DNA from 3 places in the Actinosynnema sp. genome. Region 2 is predicted to be linked to each of the others. Evidence: predicted binding sites of a transcription regulator. Region 2 holds the regulator's gene; each other region holds the start of a gene.
The links. Region 2 encodes LexA, which represses DNA repair genes until DNA is damaged. Its sites were predicted from a motif close to CGAACACGTGTTCG; they were not measured.
Positions count from the first base shown of each region.

Region 1: a site for LexA is predicted at 1,079-1,092, ahead of ACTUAL_RS06115 (phosphoenolpyruvate carboxykinase (GTP)). Genes of this name have one in related genera too.
Region 3: a site for LexA is predicted at 929-942, ahead of ACTUAL_RS00355 (CoA transferase subunit A). Genes of this name have one in related genera too.

Region 1 is NZ_JBQGCX010000309.1:1,709-5,699, reverse strand. It holds gene ACTUAL_RS06120 (hypothetical protein) at 1-576, shown strand, start outside; gene ACTUAL_RS06115 (phosphoenolpyruvate carboxykinase (GTP)) at 1,277-3,088, shown strand; gene ACTUAL_RS06110 (septum formation family protein) at 3,569-3,991, opposite strand, start outside.
Region 2 is NZ_JBQGCX010001001.1:66-4,056, forward strand. It holds gene ACTUAL_RS21210 (LysM peptidoglycan-binding domain-containing protein) at 1-492, opposite strand, end outside; gene lexA (transcriptional repressor LexA) at 711-1,418, shown strand; gene ACTUAL_RS21220 (hypothetical protein) at 1,444-2,547, opposite strand; gene hflX (GTPase HflX) at 2,550-3,991, opposite strand, start outside.
Region 3 is NZ_JBQGCX010000019.1:1,415-5,405, forward strand. It holds gene ACTUAL_RS00350 (CoA-transferase subunit beta) at 1-90, opposite strand, end outside; gene ACTUAL_RS00355 (CoA transferase subunit A) at 111-908, opposite strand; gene ACTUAL_RS00360 (hypothetical protein) at 1,066-1,668, shown strand; gene ACTUAL_RS00365 (helicase HerA domain-containing protein) at 1,665-3,991, shown strand, end outside.

The DNA.
Region 1 (3,991 bases), on a different contig from region 2:
GTGGACGAGACCGCGGTCGTGGAGACGGACGACGGCGGGCGCATCGCGTTCTCCGACACCGACGGCGACGGCGACGCGGACCTGATGACCACGTTCGACGACCGGGGCGAGGTCGTGCAGCGGTCCCGGTTCGACGACGCGTCGGGCGAGTGGGTGCGGGTCGGGGAGGACTCGGAGCGGACCAACTCGGCCGAGGGGCGGGACATCACCGTCACCACCGCGAACGGGTCGCAGGACGTCGGGCCCGCGACCGTGGACAGCGACGAGGACGGGCGCGCCGACAGCGTCATGATCGAGGACGCCGAGGGCGACACCTGGCTGTTCACCGACTCGGACGGCGACGGGCAGGCGGACGTGGCCACCGAGATCACCCGCGACGGCGAGGTGACCGTCTCGCAGCGCACCGGGGACGCCGAGTGGACCGAGGTGGAGCACGGCAGGTTCGACTCCACCGGCAAGTACACCGCGGACTCCGGCAGCGACCAGCTGTGGGGCGACGGGGTGGACGACCGCACCGCAGTGTCGGGCGTGGTGCGGATCGACTCGACCACCGGGCAGTGGATCAGCCCCAACTGACGCCGCCGCGGCGCGACCCCGTTCGGGCGCGCGCCACGCGGTGCTGTTCGGTCTCGTTTTGCCATCGTTCGACCTCGGGCTCGAAGGTCGGGCGCGCCTCGGGCCGAAGACAACAACCAGGACCAGCGCTCGTCAGCCGCGCTGGTCCTCTTGTCGTGCGGCGGTCAGCGCGGGGGAGCGGGCGCGCCGCCCCACGAACGGGCGCGGGCTGAAGGCGTCGACGTGGTGGCGCGCGCCCGAAATGTCCGGGTGCCGAAAGCGCCGCTCCCCGTGATCCGCGTCTCCACCCGCGCGCGGGCAGCGCGCCCCGCCGGGGCCCGACCGGCCGGAATCGGCGCTCGCGCCGCAGGTGAACGCGTTCCGCGCGCTTCTTGACCAATTCACCGATCGATCCGCCGGGCAAAGTGAGAGCCCTTCCACAATCGCTCTTGTAACGCGCCCGGAACGCCATCGCATTTGTCCGCTGAACCGTTGCGGATTGATCGGTGATCGGGTGCTGAATCGATTACCTGATCGGTTTTGTGAGGCAACCGACAGGTTGTCGCGGTGTCACCCGGCATTCACCCGGCTAACCTCCGTCCATCCCTTTCAGCGCACGCCCCCACCGGGGCGGGCGCAGCCATTCCCGAGGACGCCGCCGTCCCGCACGGACGTCGTCGTCCGCCCGTGGGGCGGTGCTTCACCGAGGAGACGAGACGAGATGACGGCAGTGACCATTCCCGGTCTCGACCAGGCCCCGACCGACCACCAGGAACTGCTGGCCTGGGTTCGCGAGATCGCCGAGCTGACCTCTCCCGACCGGGTCGTGTGGGCCGACGGAACGCAGCGCGAATGGGCCGAGCTGACCGGGAAACTGGTCGACGCGGGCACTTTCGTCCCGCTGGAGAAGAAGCCGAACTCGTTCTGGGCGGCTTCCGACCCGACGGACGTCGCGCGCGTCGAGGAGCGCACCTTCATCTGCTCGGTCGACCCGGCCGACTCCGGTCCCACCAACAACTGGGTGGACCCGGCCGAGATGAAGGCGACCATGACCGAGCTCTACCGGGGCTCGATGCGCGGCCGGACCATGTACGTCATCCCGTTCTGCATGGGGCCGCTGACGGCGGAGAAGCCCATGCTGGGCGTGGAGATCACCGACTCCGAGTACGTCGTCGTCTCCATGCACATCATGACCCGCATGGGCACGCGCGCCCTGGAGCTGTTCGGCGACGGCGTCCCGTACGTGAAGGCGCTGCACTCGCTCGGCGCGCCGCTGGCCCCCGGCCAGGACGACGTGGCGTGGCCGTGCAACGACACGAAGTACATCACGCACTTCCCCGAGGAGCGGACGATCTGGTCGTTCGGCTCCGGGTACGGGGGCAACGCCCTGCTGGGCAAGAAGTGCTACTCGCTGCGGATCGCCTCGGTGATGGCGCGGGACGAGGGCTGGCTCGCCGAGCACATGCTGATCCTCAAGCTCACCTCGCCCGAGTCGAAGGTCTACTACATCGCGGCGGCGTTCCCGAGCGCCTGCGGCAAGACCAACCTGGCGATGCTCCAGCCGACCATCCCCGGCTGGAAGGTCGAGACGCTCGGCGACGACATCGCGTGGATGCGGTTCGGCGAGGACGGGCGGCTGTACGCGGTGAACCCGGAGAACGGGTTCTTCGGCGTCGCACCGGGCACCGACTACCACACCAACCCCAACGCGATGCGGACCATCGAGAAGGGGAACTCGCTGTTCACGAACGTCGCGCTGACCGACGACGGCGACGTGTGGTGGGAGGGCATGGGCGAGCCGCCCGCGCACCTGACCTCGTGGAAGAGGGCCGACTGGACGCCGGGCTCGGACGAGCCGTCGTCGCACCCGAACTCGCGCTACTGCACGCCGATCGAGCAGTGCGACATCAAGGCGCCGGAGTGGGACGACCCGAACGGCGTGCCGATCTCGGCGATCTTCTTCGGCGGTCGGCGGGCCACGACCGTCCCGCTGATCACCGAGTCGCGGGACTGGCAGCACGGCGTGTTCATGGGCGCCACGCTGTCGAGCGAGACCACGGCGGCGGCGGTCGGCCAGGTGGGCGTGGTGCGGCGGGACCCGATGGCGATGCTGCCGTTCATCGGCTACCACGCGGGCGACTACTTCCAGCACTGGATCGACACCGGCAAGGGCGCGGACGCCGACAAGCTGCCGAAGGTCTTCTACGTCAACTGGTTCCGGCGCGGCGAGGACAAGCGGTTCCTGTGGCCGGGGTTCGGCGAGAACTCGCGGGTGCTCAAGTGGGCGGTCGAGCGGATCGAGGGGCGCGCGGCGGCCCGTGAGACGCCGATCGGGCACGTGCCGACCGCCGAGGCGCTGGACCTGTCGGAGCTGGGCGCTCCGGTGGAGGACGTGGAGGCGTCGCTGGCGTTCGACGCGGACGAGTGGCGGGCCGAGCTGCCGCTGATCGAGGAGTGGTTCGCGAAGATCGGCGACAAGGTGCCGACCGCGCTGCGCGACGAGCTGGAGGCGCTGAGGCAGCGGCTCGGGTAGCGGGGTGGCCGGGCGGGCCGCGGTTCGGCCCGCCACGTGGCCCGGTGGACAACGGCGTCCACCGGGTTCTGCCGTTCCAGGGCCGGTTCGAGGGGTTGAGAAGCCGATCTTCGGGGTATCCGCGCGCCGGGTTCCCGGTTCGTCCGGACGGCTGTGGACAACCGAGTTGTCCCCAGTCTTTCCCCAGTTCTCCACTCTTGCGCCGGCAGTTCTCCACAGCTGTGGACAACTGCACCGGAGGTCATCGCGAGGGTTCTTCGCGCTGCTCAGAGCAGGTTTCTACTTAGCTCGGCGGCTGTGGAAAGTCGGCTTCTTGATCAACTATTCCGCCTGTGGAGACTAGTTCTCCACAGGGTGTGGATGAACCTGTGCACAGGTTGTGGAGATTGTGGACAGCTTGCGCATGAACCTGGGGACGGGGCCCTGTGGACAACTCCGGCGCCCTCCGGCGGCCACCGGGGGAGCGCTCGACCGGGCGCGCTACTCGGGCAGCGGACCCCGGCCGAGGCCCCAGAGCCTGCCGGTGAACGGGCGGGCGGCCTCGGCGTAGCAGACCGCCGTCGTGAAGCCCTCGGACCAGGCCTGGCTGCCGAACGAGCGCCAGGACGCGAAGACGTCCTCGCGGACCGCCCCGACGTAGCCGTTCACCTTCGCCGCGCAGTGCCCCGACGCGGCGGCGTTCACCTGCTCCTGGGACAGCGGCGGGTCCTGCGGACCACCGAGCGCGAGCACCCCCGGCACCGCCTCGGCCAGGTGCGCGGCGTCGCAGGCGACGATCTCCAACGCCTCGTCGCGGGCGGGCGACCCGCTCGTGCACAGCTGCACGGACGCGAACCCGGTGGCCTTGAGCAGCCCGGCCAGCGACCCGGTGCGGCTGGCCTGCTGACCGGTGGGCGAGATCTC
Region 2 (3,991 bases):
CGCGGGGAGCCCGTCCGGCACGGTCAGCGCCTGTCCCGGCCGCACGACGGCGTCCGGCCCGCCCAGCCCGTTCAGCTCCGAGATCCGCTCGGCCACGGCCTCCGGGTCGCTGCCCGGCGCGGACCGCTCGGCCACGTCCCGCAGCGGCTCGCCGACCTGCACGTGCGCGGTGGTCGTGCGGTCCGGCACGCCCGAGATGCCGGACGCCTGGAGGTAGACCAGGCTGATGGCCGCGGCGGCCAGCGCGGCCAGCAGCGCCCCGCCGAACGCCCGCAGCAGCGACCGGGCCCTGCTGGGCGCGGGGGCCGGCTCGGGAGCGGGCAGCGGCGCGCTCCGGGCGCTCGCGGGGCGCCGCCTGGCCAACCGGTCGGCGCTCTCGAACCGCCGCAGCACCCGTGGACCGGGCACCGCGCCCGGCCCCAGCGGGACGTCCTCGGCGCGGGTGTCCTCCACCAGCGCGAAACCCCTAGAAGTGCCCAGGACCACCGCCACGCCGTCTCCTCCACCGCAGGTCATCGGATCATGATCGAACAACCGTTCGATCGAACGCCCGTGCGAATGTGTACCACCGGGAGCCTCGGAATAGCTACGACACGCCGGGATTTACTCGAACAGGTGTTTGATCTGGACAGGGGTTGCGACTACCTTCGACACTTGAAGATCGACCGACAGCCGGCCTGCCAAAACTGGTCCGGTCAGGAGGAATCACCGTGGCCCGGAAGACCGACGACGCCCCGCTCGCCGCCCCGGCGGCGCAGGCCGCCCCGGCGGCGCCAGCCGACGTCGCTGGCAACGCGGGCCTGACCCTGCGCCAGCGCAAGGTGCTCGACGTGATCCGGGACTGGGTCGACCGCTTCGGCTACCCGCCCAGCGTGCGCGAGATCGGCGAGGCGGTGGGCCTGACGTCCACGTCCTCGGTCGCGCACCAGCTGCGCGCGCTGGAGCGCAAGGGCTTCCTGCGCCGCGACCCGAACCGGCCGCGCGCGGTCGGCGTGCTGCCCGCGGAGATCGTCACGGGCCTCGACCCGGCGGCCAAGCCCACGCCCGCGTACGTGCCCATGCTGGGCCGGATCGCGGCGGGCGGGCCGATCCTGGCCGAGCAGTCCATCGAGGACGTCTTCCCGCTGCCGCGCGAGATCGTCGGCGAGGGCGAGGTGTTCCTGCTCAAGGTCGTGGGCGACTCGATGGTCGACGCCGCGATCACGGACGGCGACTGGGTCGTGGTCCGCCAGCAGCCCACCGCCGACAACGGCGAGGTCGTCGCCGCGATGATCGAGGGCGAGGCGACCGTCAAGACGTTCAAGCGCAAGGACGACGGGCACGTGTGGCTGCTGCCGCAGAACCCGGCCTACCAGCCGATCTTCGGCGACGAGGCGACCATCCTCGGCAAGGTCGTCGCGGTCCTGCGCAGGCTCTAGGGCCGGGTTGGCGGACCGGCCGGGCTCAGCCCCGCGCCCGCCGCCCGCGTCCCCACCGGGACCGCGCCCACAGGGCGAGGCCGAACACCGCCACGACGCCGATCCCGACCAGCGCCACGCGGACCCGGTCGAGCCACTCGGGCCCGTTCCCGGCCGCCGAGGGGTCCGCTGGGGGCCGCGCGGCCTCCGCGCCGGGACCGGTCGACGTCCCGCCCGCCTCCTCGCCGGGCGCCGTGCTGGACGGCCGTGCGGACGTGGCCGCGTCGACCGCCCCGGAGACCGACCGGACCGCCGACGAGGTCCCGCCGTCCCCGAACTCGGACGCGGACAGCAGCGTCCCGTCCGGCTCGAACGCGATCGCCTCGCCCTGCGCCTCGCCCGGCAGCGGCACCCGCACCGGCTCGCGCCCCAGCGCGGCCACCAGGTCCCCGTCGACCACCGGGTACAGGTAGACCTCGGTGTAGGTGCGCAGCGCGGCGACCGACCCGTCGCGGGACATCGCCCCACCGGTCACCAACCGGGTGACCAGGCGGCTCTCCCGAGGCCCGCCGGGGGTGTCCGTGCTGGGCAGGGACAGCGCCGCGACCTGCTCCAGCGGCGTCGGCCCGGCCTCGTTCAACGCCCCGACCGGCCGGTACACCAGCGCCTGCCCGAGCGCCTCCTTGGTGACGACGTGCGGCACCCCGGCCGCGTCGAGCAGCAGCGCCTCGGCGTCGTGCGGGCCGTCCGGGTAGGTCAACCGGTGCAGGCGGGTCGTCCCGTCCTTCGACAGCGCGTGCAGCGCCACCGTGCTCCGGGAGCGGTTGTTGTCGCCGGTGTCGGAGACCCACAGCGTCCCGTCCGGCGCGAGCGCCAGGTCCTCGGCGTCGTACGGGTCGGTCGTGCCGGAGATCGTGCCGACGACCGAGCAGTCCCGGCCCAGCACCTGGACCTGGAGCACCCCGTCGTCGTCGTCGTTCAGCGCGTACCAGCGCCTGCCGTCCGAGGCGAGCCCGGACAGCTCGGCCAACCGGGGATCGGTCACCCGGCACACGTCGGCGACGGCGGACTGCGCCGGGGCGGGCCCGGCCGTCACCAGGAGAAGGGCGGCGACGGCCGGGAGGACCCCGGCCGCGCGCGCCGACCGCACCCTCAGCTGCGGCTCCCCACCGCGTACTGCTCCAGCGCCCCGGCCAGGTCGGGGTGCACGCGGGCGCTCAGCTCGGTGCCCTCCTCGGTGTGCCGCTCCTTGAGCACCTCGCCCTCGCGGTGCACCCGCGCGACCAGCTCGCCCCGCGCGTACGGCACCAGGGCGTCCACCACGACCTCGGGCCGGGGGATCAGCCCGGCGATGACCCGCCGCAGCTCCTCCACGCCCTCGCCGCTGTGCGCGGACACCAGCTGCGAGCCGGGGAACAGGTTCCGCAACCTGGCCTGCACCAGCTCGTCCACCGCGTCGATCTTGTTGACCACCAGCAGCTCCGGCGGCATCGGCTCCTCGCGCTTCTCCACGATCTCGCCGATCACCTCGCGCACCGCCGCGACCTGCTTCTCCGGCATCGCGTCCGAGCCGTCGACCACGTGGATCAGCAGGTCGGCGTCCGCGACCTCCTCCCGCGTGGACCGGAACGCCTCGACCAGCTGGTGCGGCAGGTGCCGCACGAAGCCCACGGTGTCGGTCAGCGTGTACGGCAGCCCGTCCGGGGTGCTGGTGCGCCGGGTGGTCGTGTCCAGGGTCGCGAACAACGCGTCCTGGACCAGCACGCCCGCGCTGGTCAGCGCGTTGAGCAGGCTGGACTTGCCCGCGTTGGTGTAGCCGGCGATCGCGACGCTGGGCACCGAGTTGGCCACGCGCCCGCTGCGCTTGGTCTCCCGGATCACGCCCATGGACGCGATCTCGCGCCGCAGCTTCGCGATCCGCGCGCGGATGCGCCGCCGGTCGGTCTCCAGCTTCGTCTCACCGGGGCCGCGCAGACCCACACCGCCGTTGCCGCCACCGGCGCGACCACCGGCCTGCCGGGACAGCGACTCGCCCCAGCCGCGCAGGCGGGGGAGCAGGTACTGGAGCTGGGCGAGCTCGACCTGGGCCTTGCCCTCCTTGGAGGAGGCGTGCTGGGCGAAGATGTCCAGGATCAGCGCGGTCCGGTCGATGACCTTGACCTTGAGCCGCTCCTCCAGCTGCCGCAGCTGGCCGGGGGACAGCTCGCCGTCGCAGATCACGGTGTCCGCGCCGGTCGCGATGACCACGTCGCGCAGCTGCTCGACCTTGCCGGAGCCGATGTAGGTGGCCGGGTCGGGGCGGTCGCGCCGCTGCACGAGCCCCTCCAGGACCTGCGAGCCCGCCGTCTCGGCGAGCAGCGCCAGCTCGGCCAGCGAGGCCTCGGAGTCCGCCGCCGTGCCCTCGGTCCACACCCCGACGAGCACGACCCGCTCCAACCGGAGCTGCCGGTACTCGACCTCGGTGACGTCCTCCAGCTCGGTGGACAGGCCTGCGACGCGGCGCAGCGCGGCCCGCTCGGCGAGCGCGAGGTCGCCGGTGGACAGCTCCTCGTCGTGGTCGAAGCGGTCGTCGTCGTGGTTGTTGTTGTCCCTCA
Region 3 (3,991 bases), on a different contig from region 2:
CGCCAGGTTGGCCGCGGTGCTGGGCAGCCCGATGCCGACGAAGCACACCGCGCCGTCGCGCAGCGCCCGCGCGGCGGCGACCGTCACCATCTCGTCCGAGGTGTGCCCGCTCACCGCAGTCCTCCCCACCAGCGGGAGAACTCCTCGCGGCTGCGGCTGATCGCGTCCCACTCGGAGTACGCCGCGTTGTCGCGGGTGGAGTAGCCGTGCGCGTACGACGGGTGCGCCCCGCCCGGCACGACGGCGACCCGGTCGACCACCCAGTGCGGCAGCACGACCGCGCCGGGCACCGGCTCCAGCTCGTCCACGACCTCCTCCACGGTCACCAGCGACCGCTCCGCGGCGAGCACCGCCTCCTTCTGCACGCCGGTGATCCCCCAGTACTGCACGTTGCCCTCCCGGTCGGCGCGCTGGGCGTGCACGACCGCGCTGTCGAGCCGCAGCGCGGACACCGCCGCGAGCACCTCGCCGGTGAACGGGCAGGTCACGGTCCGGATGCTGTCCGTGCGCCCCACCAGGTCCGTGCCCGCGTACCCGCGCAGCACCGCGAACGGCAGCCCGGACGCGGCGGCGGCGTACCGGTTGGCCATGCCCGCGTGGCTGTGCTCCTCCAGCTCCAGCGGCGCGGGCCAGCCGTGCTCGACGGCGTCGCGGAACCGGTGCAGCGAGCCCACTCCGGGGTTGCCGCCCCAGGAGAACACGAGCTTGCGCGCGCAGCCCGCGCCGATCATCCGGTCGTAGATCACGTCGGGGGTCATCCGCACCAGGGTGAGGTCGCGGCGGCCCTGCCTGATGGCCTCGTTGCCCGCCTCGAACGGGATCAGGTGCGTGAACCCCTCGAAAGCTGTGGTGTCCCCGTCGCGCACCACCTCCTCGACGCCGTCGGCGAGGGACGTGAGAACGGCCATCCGACCTCCTGTGCGCTGTGCGAACACGGGTGCGGCACCCGAACGAGCCTATGACCGGGCGGGCCGGGGCCGACAGGTCCGCGTGGAGCAGCGCCCGGTAACGGACGGCCGGTTCGGCGCGATCAACCACGGAAGTTCGGCGAGCACAGGGGGACGTGTGATCGAGGAGCGGCTGACCCCGCACGAGCGGGCGGTGCTGCTCGTGCTCATGGCTGAGGCCCGCGAGCTGACCAACCCGCAGCTGCGGGAGGTCGCCGGGTTCACCCTGGACGGGGCGGCCAGGCGGCGGCTCAACGGGCTGGGCCTGGTGACGAGCGCGAAGGTGGGCCGGGGGTTCGCGCACGAGCTGACCGACCGGGGCGCGGTGCGCTGCGCCGAGGAGCTGACCGCGCCGAGGCAGCCGAGGTCCGGGTCGGCCGGTGGCGCGCTGGCGGCGGTGCTGGCGGGCCTGAAGCGGCACCTGGACGCGACCGGGGGCACGGTGGCCGAGGTGTTCCGGCCCGACCCGGTGGCGCTGGTGCTGGCGGCGCACGACGCGGCCAGCGGCGGCCGGGGCGGTTCGGTGCCGCTGGCGGACCTGCGGGAGCGGCTGCTCGGGGTGCCGCGCGCGGACGTGGACCGGGCGCTGGGCGAGCTGGCGCTGCGCGAGGACGTGCGCCTGTGGGGCGAGGCGGACCAGAAGTCGCTGACCGACAGGGACCGCGAGGCGGCCATCGTGCTGGGCGGGACGGCGCGGCACCTGCTGGTCGTGGCGCGGTGACGCTCGCCGGGCCGGGCCTGGACGACGAGCGGCGCAACGCGCTGCAGGCCGTGCACTTCAACTCGGCGGTCGCGCCCGACGACGTCTGGAGCCCGCTCGCGCACCACGTGCCGGAGCTGCACGGGCCGGTCGCCGCGGAGCTGGCGCGGGCCGTGGCGTCCGCCGCGCGCAAGCCGCGCTCCACGCCGATCGGGGTGGTGCTGCGCGGGGAGCGCGGGGTCGGCAAGACGCACCTGCTGGGCTGGTTGCGGCAGGAGGCGCAGGCGCGCGGCGGGTGGTTCTTCCTGCTCAAGCTGCTGGACGACAGCTCGTTCTGGGCGGGCGCGGTGCACGGGGCGATCAGCGGGCTCAACCGCGAGGGCGACCAGCTCGGCGCGATGCTGGACGCGCTGGCCAAGGCGACCGGGCACACCGACGAGTCGCGGTTGCGGCTGCGCGGCACGATCCCGATCAGCCGGGAGTACCTGGACGAGCTGGTGGACCGGGTGCGCGAGCTGGACCCGCAGGTGGCGCTGGAGTGCCAGGACACGCTGCGGGCGCTGGTGCTGTACCGGGCGCGGGGGCGGCCGAGCGAGGTCGGGCACCGGTTCCTGGCGCTGGAGGACGGCGGCATCGACGAGGCGGACCGGGCGGAGTGGGGCTTCCACCTGCGGTCGCGGTCCGCGCAGCTGGTGCTGGGGGACCTGTCGCGGATCTTCGCGCTGACCGGGCCGGTGGTGATGGCCGTCGACCAGATCGACTCGGTGATCACCCAGCGGCCGGGGACCTCGGGGCTGGCCGACCGGCTCGCGGACGGGCTGATGCGGCTGCGCGAGGAGACCCGGCGGACGGTGCTGGTCGTGGCGTGCCTGCCCCGGTCGTGGGAGCTGCTGGCGGAGCGCTCGGTGAACTCGGCGGCGAGCCGGTTCGCGGTGCTGGACCTGCGCACCGCGATGCCGAGCGCGGGCGTGGCGGAGGCGATCGTGCAGCGGCACCTGGGGGCGCTGTACGCGGAGGAGGGGTTCGCGCCGCCGCACCCGACGTGGCCGGTGGCGCGGGCGGCGTTCGGCGGGGCGGAGGTGGCGCACTCGACGCCGAGGCGGTTGCTCCAGCGGGTCGAGGAGCACGTGCGGTGGTGCCTGGCGCACGACGTCGAGGCGGAGCTGCGGGACTTCGCGGCCGACCGGGGCGAGGGGCCCGCGCCGGAGCCGGACGCGGACGGGTTGGCCGAGCTGGACGAGCGGTTCGCCCGCGCGTGCGAGGCGGCGGACGTGACGTCCCCGCTGGACCCGGCGCGCGAGGACGAGCTGGTGCCGGGGCTGCTGTCGGCGGCGCTGCGCTGCTACGCGGTGGAGCACGGCGGCGACCTCGTGCTCGACCAGCCGCCGGGCCGCAAGCCCGCGCTGCACGCCCGGTTGCGGCTGACGCTGGACGAGGCCAGCGAGGACGAGGTGTGGTGGTCGTTCCGGGCGATCGCGCACGGCCACAGCACGGCGGTGCTGGCGCGGCTGCGGTCGGCGTGCCTGGAGGCGGGCGTGTTCGGCGGGACCGGCAAGCGCCGACTGGTGGTGCTGCGCGGCACGCCGTTCTCCGGCGGCCCGCGGACCGCGAAGGCGGTGGGCGAGCTGGTCGCGGCGGGCGGCGAGGTCCTGCCGCTGACGGCGGAGGACCTGCGGGTGTTCTCGGCGCTGCGCGAGCTGGTGGCGCAGGCGCCCGCCGGGCTGCTGGCCTGGCTGGCCGCGCGCACGCCCGCGAGCCGGACGCCGCTGCTGCGCCGGGTGCTGCCGCCGGTGGGGGCGGGTCGCGCCGGTTCCGACCACTCCTCCGGGCAGGACGAGCCGGTGTGGCCGGAACAGGAGTACGAGGAGCCGATCCGCGCGCTGCCGGACGTGCCGCAGCAGCAGTGGCCGTCCCCGCGGTGGCCGGAACGGGGCTGGCCTGCGGCCGAGCCGACCCGCCTGGCGGGCAACCTGTTCACCCCTAGGCCGGGTGCGCCCGACCCGTTCCAGCCGGACTCCGGCTGGAACGACGCGCCCGCTGCCCACGACGCCACGATCACCCTGGGCGCGGACGCGACGACCGGACGCCCGTTCACCCTGCCCCTCGTTCTGCTGCGCAAGCACGTCGCCGTGTTCGCGGGCACCGGTTCCGGGAAGACCGTGCTGCTGCGCCGCCTGGTGGAGGAGGCCGCGCTGCACGGCGTGTCCTCGATCCTCCTGGACACCAACAACGACCTGGCCCGCCTCGGCGACGCCTGGCCGTCCCCGCCCGAGGGCTGGTCCCCCGGCGACGCCGACCGCGCCCACCGCTACCTGTCCGGCACGGACGTGGTGGTGTGGACGCC